DNA from 2 places in the Mesobacillus stamsii genome. Region 1 is predicted to be linked to the other one. Evidence: predicted binding sites of a transcription regulator. Region 1 holds the regulator's gene; the other holds the start of a gene.
What was found. The regulator CtsR, encoded in region 1, represses protease genes until heat stress. The targets are predictions, from matches to a motif close to ATGGTCAATAAAGGTCAAACA.
Positions count from the first base shown of each region.

Region 2: the regulator CtsR is predicted to act here: its motif matches at 2,290-2,310, upstream of clpP (ATP-dependent Clp endopeptidase proteolytic subunit ClpP).

Region 1 covers NZ_JAUSUN010000047.1:1,700-6,128, reverse strand. The annotation lists gene mcsB (protein-arginine kinase McsB) at 1-847, opposite strand, end outside; gene mcsA (protein-arginine kinase activator protein McsA) at 850-1,401, opposite strand; gene J2S25_RS19330 (CtsR family transcriptional regulator) at 1,427-1,888, opposite strand; gene J2S25_RS19325 (formate/nitrite transporter family protein) at 2,386-3,201, opposite strand; gene J2S25_RS19320 (Crp/Fnr family transcriptional regulator) at 3,491-4,204, opposite strand; gene J2S25_RS19315 (hypothetical protein) at 4,201-4,429, opposite strand, start outside.
Region 2 covers NZ_JAUSUN010000007.1:57,991-62,419, forward strand. The annotation lists gene J2S25_RS07790 (PilZ domain-containing protein) at 204-770, opposite strand; gene J2S25_RS07795 (EAL domain-containing protein) at 770-1,486, opposite strand; cyclic di-GMP riboswitch class I at 1,563-1,645, opposite strand; tRNA gene J2S25_RS07800 (tRNA-Arg) at 1,931-2,002, opposite strand; gene clpP (ATP-dependent Clp endopeptidase proteolytic subunit ClpP) at 2,408-3,013, shown strand; gene J2S25_RS07810 (HPr family phosphocarrier protein) at 3,060-3,317, opposite strand; gene whiA (DNA-binding protein WhiA) at 3,336-4,283, opposite strand; gene mgfK (gluconeogenesis morphogenetic factor MgfK) at 4,372-4,429, opposite strand, start outside.

The sequences.
Region 1 (4,429 bases):
CTCTGCTGTAGGCAAGCGTTCCGTAAGAGCGAAACACCCTATCTTCTAATTGTATGTTCGAAGTTTGGGCTAATGCTTCCCGCGCCGACCTTTCCTGAGATATTATCTGCCTGACGACACTTTGCAAATCATCTACAATATCGACTTCTGATTTTCCAAGTGTGATTTGGTTCGATATTTGAAAAATATTTCCTAACGCTTCACTGCCCTCTCCGTAAATACCTCTTACCACCAAACCTAGCTGATTAATCGCCGGTACAATCCGATTCATTTGCTGCGTTAAAACGAGCCCTGGCAGGTGCATCATTACCGATGCTCTCAGGCCAGTTCCTGCATTCGTTGGACAGCTCGTCAAATAGCCGAATTTTTCATCAAACGCATAATTCACATACCCTTCCAGCCAATCATCGATTTCATTGGCGGCCTTTAAAGCTTCCGTCAGCTGGAAGCCTGGGAACAAACATTGAATTCGGATGTGATCCTCTTCATTAATCATGATGCTGATTTTTTCATTTCCCGATAGGAGCACTGCACCATGAACAGAATTTTCCGCTAGATTTGGGCTGATTAAATGCTTCTCAACTAAAACCCTTTTCTTCAAAGGTGGAATCTCAGCCATTTTAATCAGTTCAAGCTGTCCAAAGCCAGCGGCAGAAGTTTGGCTGGCACGTTCCATGATCGTGCCAATAACCGCCTCTGCCTCTCCATTAGTAAACAAGGTAGGAAAATTAAATTCATCAAGGTTTCGTGCAAAGCGAATGCGAGAGCTTAGAATAATATCGGAATCAGGACCATCATCGCTCATCCAGGAGCTAACAGCCTGATTAATGAATTTCTCTAATGACAATGCTACTCCCCTCCCTCTTGACTTGCAGATAATTTCCGTTCGAGTTCCCTGATCTGATCCCTCGTTCCGGCAGCTTGCTCAAATTCTTCCTCTGAAATTTGGTGCTTTAAAATTTGCTTTAAATGATCAAGTGTCTTCCTTAAATGAAGGTCACCGCCGATCCTTTTCGGTATTTTTCCATTATGCGTTTCATTTCCGCTCTGCAGCCTTCTGACAATGGGTGTCAATTGCTCTCGAAAAGCATCGTAACAAGTTGCACAGCCAAACCGGCCGATCTTCACAAACTGCGGAAAAGTCATCGAACACTGTGGACACTGAGATACTTGATCCATCTTAAACGTTTCCTTCTTTTGTTCAAAAGCAGGCTCCATATTCAATAAACCAGCCAGCAAGCTATTGATCGAAAAAGCCGGACCATTGTTCATCATGAACAACTCCCCTTTTTCCTGGGCGCACTGTTCACACAAATGAAGCTCCGATTTTTCTCCATTTGAGTAATTCGTAAAGTGCAGTGTAGCCGGCCTTTGATTGCACTCTTGGCAAATCAACGCCATCACCTCTTTGTTTGCTTTTTTATAATTATTTATATTTTATTGCCATTAGCATTGCCTTCAACATTCTCGCTCTCAGCTCATCCCGCTGCGGCAGCTCTATATACAGGACGGACCGATCGAGCACGCTCAGCATGATCTTTGCCTCACGGCCGGTGACCACATCTTCCTCCACAAGACGGAAGATAACATGCTCAGCGCTACTTTGCGAAATTCGTGACTGAATCAAAGACAGTAAATCATCAATCAAATGTGCATGATCATAAGCCTGGACTTTGATGATCCGGATGTAGCCACCGCCACCCCGTTTGCTCTCAACAAGATAGCCTCTTTCAATCGTGAACCTTGTATTGATAACATAATTGATCTGGGACGGCACGCACTGAAATTTATCGGCGATTTCATTTCGCTTGATTTCCACGATATCCTTATCGCTCATTTCTAAAACCTGTTTTAGGTAATGTTCGATGATGTCCGATATATTCCTCACTAAACCTCCCCCATTCTGACTTTGACTATATTTGACCTTAATTATATAAAAAAATTGTTTTCAATGCAATGAATGCATCCTGAATTATTTTCGTTAAAATAATGTATGCCTAAACATGAGGATGTGTTGGTTATTATACCCATTTTATAACATGTGGAAACTCGTATCGGGACACATTTAACAACACACCACACATTAGATCGAAAATGTGCTAAATCTACAGCAAATGGAAAAAGCCGTGAATCCCTTTCATGAATGGCAAACTGATTATGTATTTCGTGAAAAATGACAATCCAACAGAAGCCAGGTTCCGCTATTGAAAGACTGATTCATAAAAGGGCTGGCAAACTGAAGGGCAGAAGCGGAGAGTGAAAGACGCTTTTTTACCGGCATTCAAGAAAGGCTGTGGAAAAATATCTATGTTCTCTCTGGAATCATTGGCATGTGTTGAATGGAAGTGATTAATTCAGTCCAGATCAATCGTTAAAAATTCCGAATCATATTTTGGCTTTCTTTAGGGGTACAGGTTGAATGTTCGGTTTTCCTTCCTGCTTTTGATAGGCGAACCAGTAGGCCATCGCCACAAAGATCGTACCACCCACCGCATTTCCAAGGAACACCGGCACAAAATTATCGAGGTAATCGAGCCAGGTGAAATGGCCGGCAAATATTGCTGCTGGGATGACAAACATATTTGCAACCACGTGCTGAAAGCCAATGGCCACAAAGGCCATCGTGGGGAACCAGATAGCGAAAATCTTGCCAGCCATATCCTCTGCACCGTAGGAAAGCCAAACGGCTGCTGCGACAAGCCAATTACAGCCGATACCTGACAGAAATGCTTCAAGAAAGGTTGCATCTAACTTATGTTCGACGATGTGAACGGTTTTTTCAAGGAAGATTCCGGTTTCCGTAAGACCGGTCAAATGGCCAAACACATAGGCGATAAAAATCGCCCCGAAAAAATTGCTTACAGTGATCAGAGTCCAGTTTTTCAAAACCTTGCCGGCACTGATTTCGTGGGCAAACTTAGCAAGGGGCACCGTCATCATATTTCCCGTCAGCAGCTCTCCGCCAGCGAGCAGTGTCAGAATAAGACCGATGGGAAACACGGATGCGCCAATTAAGGTGCTGAGCCCTTCCAAAGGCCCGATTAGTGGGGCAGTAATCCTGATATATAGCAGATACCCCAATGCGATAAACGCTCCTGCTTCGAAACCGAGAATGTATGTTTGCAACAGAGGATATTTAGTTTTCTTTACACCGTTTCCAATGGTGATTTCCATTATTTTTTCAGGTTTGAAATAGGCCATGAGGAACTCCTTTTTGTTTCAGTGATTGTGAAGTTAATCACATAAATTTATACCTCCATTTTACCTTATTTTCGCTCGAAAACAGTGTGAACATTTTTGAACGATTAATAAAGCGGTTTCATTCAGGAATCACGCTAATTTATGATCTTGCTGGGATAATTTTGTTTGTGGCCGGTAAAGTTTGAAAATGTTAAGGCGTTCTCTGCTGAAAAACATTATTCAAGTAATAGTCAGCTGCAGTCAAAAGAGCCTTATCATTCGATAAGACTCTTATAACTATAATGTGGAGTTAAACCAGAAGCAATCCGTCTAAATCGAGGATTTCAAGCACGTGCTGTTTTTCCTTTTTTATAAAACCTTGTTCCTCAAAGCGGGTTAATGTCCGGCTGATGCTCTCCGGGGTTGTGCCTAAGTAGGATGCTAGATCTTTGTAGCTGACGGGAAGCTTTATCTCATTGGAAGCAGGGGTGATGTGCATACACTCAGCAAGGTATAAGGCAATTCTGGTTTCCACTTTCTCCGTTGCGTACCGGATGGTTTGTTTTTCGGATTTTTCAAGACGACTTGCAAATTCCGCTAAAATTTTTAAGGAAATGGAAGGGTATTTCAGTAAAAGCTCCTGTAAAATAGAGCGCTTGATCACACAAACTTGGGTATCAATTACCGTTTGGGCAAATCCTTTATGGATGGAATCTTGAAATAGAGCAAGTTCACCAGTGAAATCTCCGGGTTGTAAAACGCGTATGAGCAGTTCTTTGCCTGATTCTGATAAGTGGAAAATTTTAATTTTTCCTTCACTTACAATATATAGGGAGTCCACCTCATCGTCGGCTGTATAAATGAATTCGCCTTTGTTAAAGCGAACTGATTTAACGGTCTGCATAATTTCATTCAATTGGTCATTTTCAAGATGATTAAAAATAGGTACGAGTGAAACACATGCCTGATCATTTCCTCCTGAATGTTGGCAGCAGAAAGTACTCTGATGTTTCTTTTCGGTCATTGACATTGCTCCCTTTTCAGTGGCGCCGCTTGGATAAAAGCTGCTCTTTTCGATAAGCCACGAAACTTAAATTTCATTAATCGGATTCCATTTAGGATGACGAGCAAGACGCTCGCTTCATGGACAAACATGCCTAATGCGAGATGGACAGAACCCTTTAATACACCTAAGAGCAAAACGAGTACAATTCTAATGGCGAAATAGGTGTTTTGTAGCACAGTTGCC
Region 2 (4,429 bases), on a different contig from region 1:
TTTGCCGGAAACGACGGAAACCTGTCCGAACTTTAGCAAACTTCGGACTACTTTTGCCGAAAACGACGGGAACCTGTCCGAACTAGCGCCAACTTCGGACTACTTTTGCCGAAAGCGACGAAAACCTGTCCGAACTAAGGCCAACTTCGGACAGCTTTCCCCTCCAAACCGAACCAGTTACCGAATGAACGTAGCTTCTTTAATCAAATACTGTCGGCAAACTCTTGATGAGCAGTTACTTTCGTTTTATTGTTAATAAACTTACTTAACTCCAATTGGGCTTGTCTACTTAAATTTTGAAATTCAATTCCATAAACAACGAATTCTTCCCCAAGATGATCTTCTCTTCTTACTATCTTCCCCTTTAAGATTAAAGGAATTCCATGCAATTCAAAAGAGATCATTACACAAATATCAGACCTTACAGGAAGTTCAAAATTACTCGTCATTTTCAATCCGGATAAGCTAATATCCTTAATATAACCAGTAATCTTCTTATTTCGTAAACTTCTAAATTTCGGATTTCCTATCTCATAAAAACTTACAGTACAAAATTCATTCTCAACTGGTACCCTTATACATTTTCTTCTGTTTTTCCTAGGTGTACCAACCGAAGGGGCTTTATCTGTTACTTGTTTGGGAAAATGCTTTTTTGGCTGTGAAGTTATTTCTGTTTTCATTCTTTTATTTAAATTAGCTATATTCAAATACATAAGAATATGAATCAATGTTATTGAAAAAATAATTAACAAGCTTATTTCAGTAGTCATTATAAGCAAACTCCTGTTCTTGAAAGGAGTGAAGGTTTACCGAGTAGATATCCTTGAGCATATTTAACACCTAAGCTTTTTAAAATTGCCAGGCTTATCTCGTCTTCTACTCCCTCTACAATTAGATCGGAATTGTATTTCTCACAAAAATTAAGCAAAGAAAATATAACGTCTTTTTTCTGCTCATTCGAAAATAAATCTGTAACAAAATAACGATCTAACTTTAAAAAGTCAGGTTGTAATTCTAAAAGCATCCTGATCGATGTAGAACCTTTACCAAAATCATCTACTGCTATTTTCAAGCCTAGTTTCTTTAATTCAGGTAATGCCATCTTTACTTTTTCTAAATTAATTTGCTCACTTTCTACAATTTCCAAGATTATCTGTTGACTCATGAAACGATTTTCCTGGATAATACTCCTTATAAAAGGCAGGAAATTGGGATTAATAATTGTCGATGGAAAGACATTTAAAAACAGTTTCTTTCGTCCTTTTGAATCATCTGCCAATTGGTAGGTGGCGAAGGCTTTGTGAATAGACCGCGAATCTAATTCATAAAGCCTTTTTTCCTTTTTAGCGATCCTGAAACTTTCTTCCGGATTGATGCGTTGCATGGTTCTTAATAGGCCTTCATAACCAACCAAGTGCCATTTCTGGACATCGTAGATTGGTTGAAATAAATGATACATTTCTAAACCTTGTTCTGATTCAATCATTTTACACCTCCATAAATATAAAAAAGCACAAATTCCCAAAAAAATGGGAGCGTGTGCTTTTTTCTTTCCCACTTTCTTCGGTAACCCAGCTACCTTAGCAATTGCCTTAGGTCTGAAGCTTTGCGTCCTTACCTTTCGATAAGTTTGCCTTTTTCGTATAAAGTGTCGATATAGTGAATAATTTACACTTTATTCCGACAAAAGTCTACACCATTTTACATTTTATTGGTTTTTTTAAAGAAAATATGGGTTTTTAGTTTTAATTAACCATCCAATTATTGGGTCCGGTTTCCTATTTGGTAATGAAGGTGTTCAAGAATATTTTGGGAATCTTTTATACGAATGACATCTCTATTTATAGGAATGTAAATAAAATAAGGGTTTTCGAGGTATACGGACAGTTGATCCGAATACTCGAAAACCCTTATTTTTTCTATGTTGTAGTGCCCTCGGCGAGAATCGAACTCACATTTTAAGCTTCGGAGGCTTACGTGCTATCCGTTGCACCACGAGGGCATGTCTGAAGTTGACAGTACGCTTAACTATTATAGGATAAGTCATCTCCATTTGCAAGAAGGATTTTCTGCCGTATCTTTTTTACCCGATGTAATCGATCCCGAATACACAGTTATCATACAAAAAATTTATTATGTGACGATAGTCGTTCGTCTCTTAAAATCTCAAATACTCATCTACATCTGCCCTATCAGCGTTTGTTTAAAAATGACTAACTTGGGTAAGATGGATACGGTACAGCAAATGGGAATATTGTCGAACAGTTTTTGCTGGCTTTGTAAGCGATTTGTTTGACCTTTATTGACCATGCGTGTATCATGAAACTACATAAGGCACTTTGGCAAACGAACCATTTAATGCCAGCCTAGTTATGGCAAGATTTAACGTTAAAGGAGGAAAACAAACATGAACTTGATTCCTACAGTTATTGAACAAACGAACCGGGGCGAGAGGGCATATGATATTTATTCCCGCCTTTTAAAGGATCGCATTATTATGCTGGGAAGCGGCATTGATGACAATGTTGCCAACTCCATTGTAGCCCAGCTGCTTTTCCTGGAAGCTGAAAATCCGGAAAAAGACATTTCTATCTACATTAATAGCCCTGGCGGCAGCATCACTGCCGGAATGGCAATTTACGATACTATGCAGTTCATCAAACCAGATGTACAGACAATCTGTATCGGTATGGCTGCTTCCATGGGTGCCTTCCTTCTCGCAGCCGGAACAAAAGGCAAGCGTTATGCCCTGCCAAACGCGGAAGTCATGATTCACCAGCCACTTGGAGGCGCACAAGGACAGGCAACTGAAATCGAAATCGCTGCAAAGCGCATCCTGTTCCTTCGTGAAAAGCTGAATACCATTCTTTCCGAACGTACCGGCCAGTCGCTTGAAGTCATTTCAAAGGATACGGACCGCGATAATTTCATGACAGCTGAGCGTGCGAAAGAATATGGTCTTGTCGATCAAATCATCACACGCAGCATAATCGAAGAAAAAAAGAATAAATAATCGCAGAAAACTCGCCCTTGTAAAAGAGCGAGTTTTTTTATTAAGCTTAATTTTCATTCTGAATATATTCAGTTAGCTTTGCTATCGCTTCTTCTTCGTCCTTTCCATTTGCGATCAGATTCACCGATACGCCGGAACTGACTGCCAGACTCATCAAGCCCATGATGCTCTTTGCATTCACCTTTTTCCCATCCTTCTCCAGAAAAATATCGGATGAGAACCTGTTTGCTTCTTGCACGAATAATGCCGCAGGGCGTGCCTGCAGTCCGGTCTTCAGTTTGACTTGCACCTGTTTTTCAACCATTGCTTTTCCTCCTGATCCCTATTTATTTATCGTTTGCCCGGCACGCAGTTTATCTGCTATCTCATCAATTTTTCGCAGCCGGTGATTGATTCCTGATTTGCTGATCGTTCCCCCGCTGACCATTTCGCCCAGCTCCTTGAGGGTGACTTCCTGATAATCGACACGAAGCTGAGCAATCTCCCTCAGCTTTTCCGGTAAAATTTGCAGGCCAACTGTATCCCTTATAAATCGGATATTCTCCACCTGTCTTAATGCGGCGCTGATCGTTTTATTTAAGTTCGCCGTTTCACAATTAACAAGGCGATTGACCGAGTTTCTCATATCGCGGACAATCCGGATATCTTCAAATCTCAGCAAGGCATTGTGGGCACCGACAATGGTCAAAAACTCGGTGATTTTTTCCGCCTCCTTCAGATAAGTGATAAAGCCTTTTTTCCGTTCCAGCGTTTTGCTGTTCAGTCCAAAGGTGTTCATCAACTGACTTAAAGAATCATTATGCTCCTGATATATCGAGGCAATCTCCAGATGATAGGACGATGTTTCCGGGTTATTCACTGACCCACCTGCAAGAAAAGCACCTCTTAAATAAGAACGCTTACAACATTTCTTTTTAACTAGTTCTCGTGAAATTTCATGGTTAATTTCCATGCCTTCTCCTAAAATCTTTAAATCCTCCAGAATTTCTCTGGCCGATTCATTCAGGCGGACAATATAAACATTATTTTTTTTCAGCCGCATCTTCTTTCGCACCAAAAGCTCTACCTGTATCTGATAGCTTTTCTTGATCAAGGTATAGATTCGCCTGGCAATCGCGGCATTTTCTGTCTGTACGTCTACGATGAGTTTGCGATTAGAGAAGGAAAGGGAACCATTCATCCGGATCAAAGCGGACAATTCGGCATTGCCGCAGCAGCCCTTCACGTCCATATTCGTGAGTTCTTTTTTTGTTTCCGAAGCGAACGACACCTCTTCACCCCCTGATTGTCTGGTGCTGACGCCTCACAAAAGGACAGCAGCTGTTTTTTTTATCGAGGCAAACGCTTGCTTCTTATATTTACGCGTTATGCCTCTTTTTGGTTTCATCAATTATCATCGAATATAAAATTTCTGCA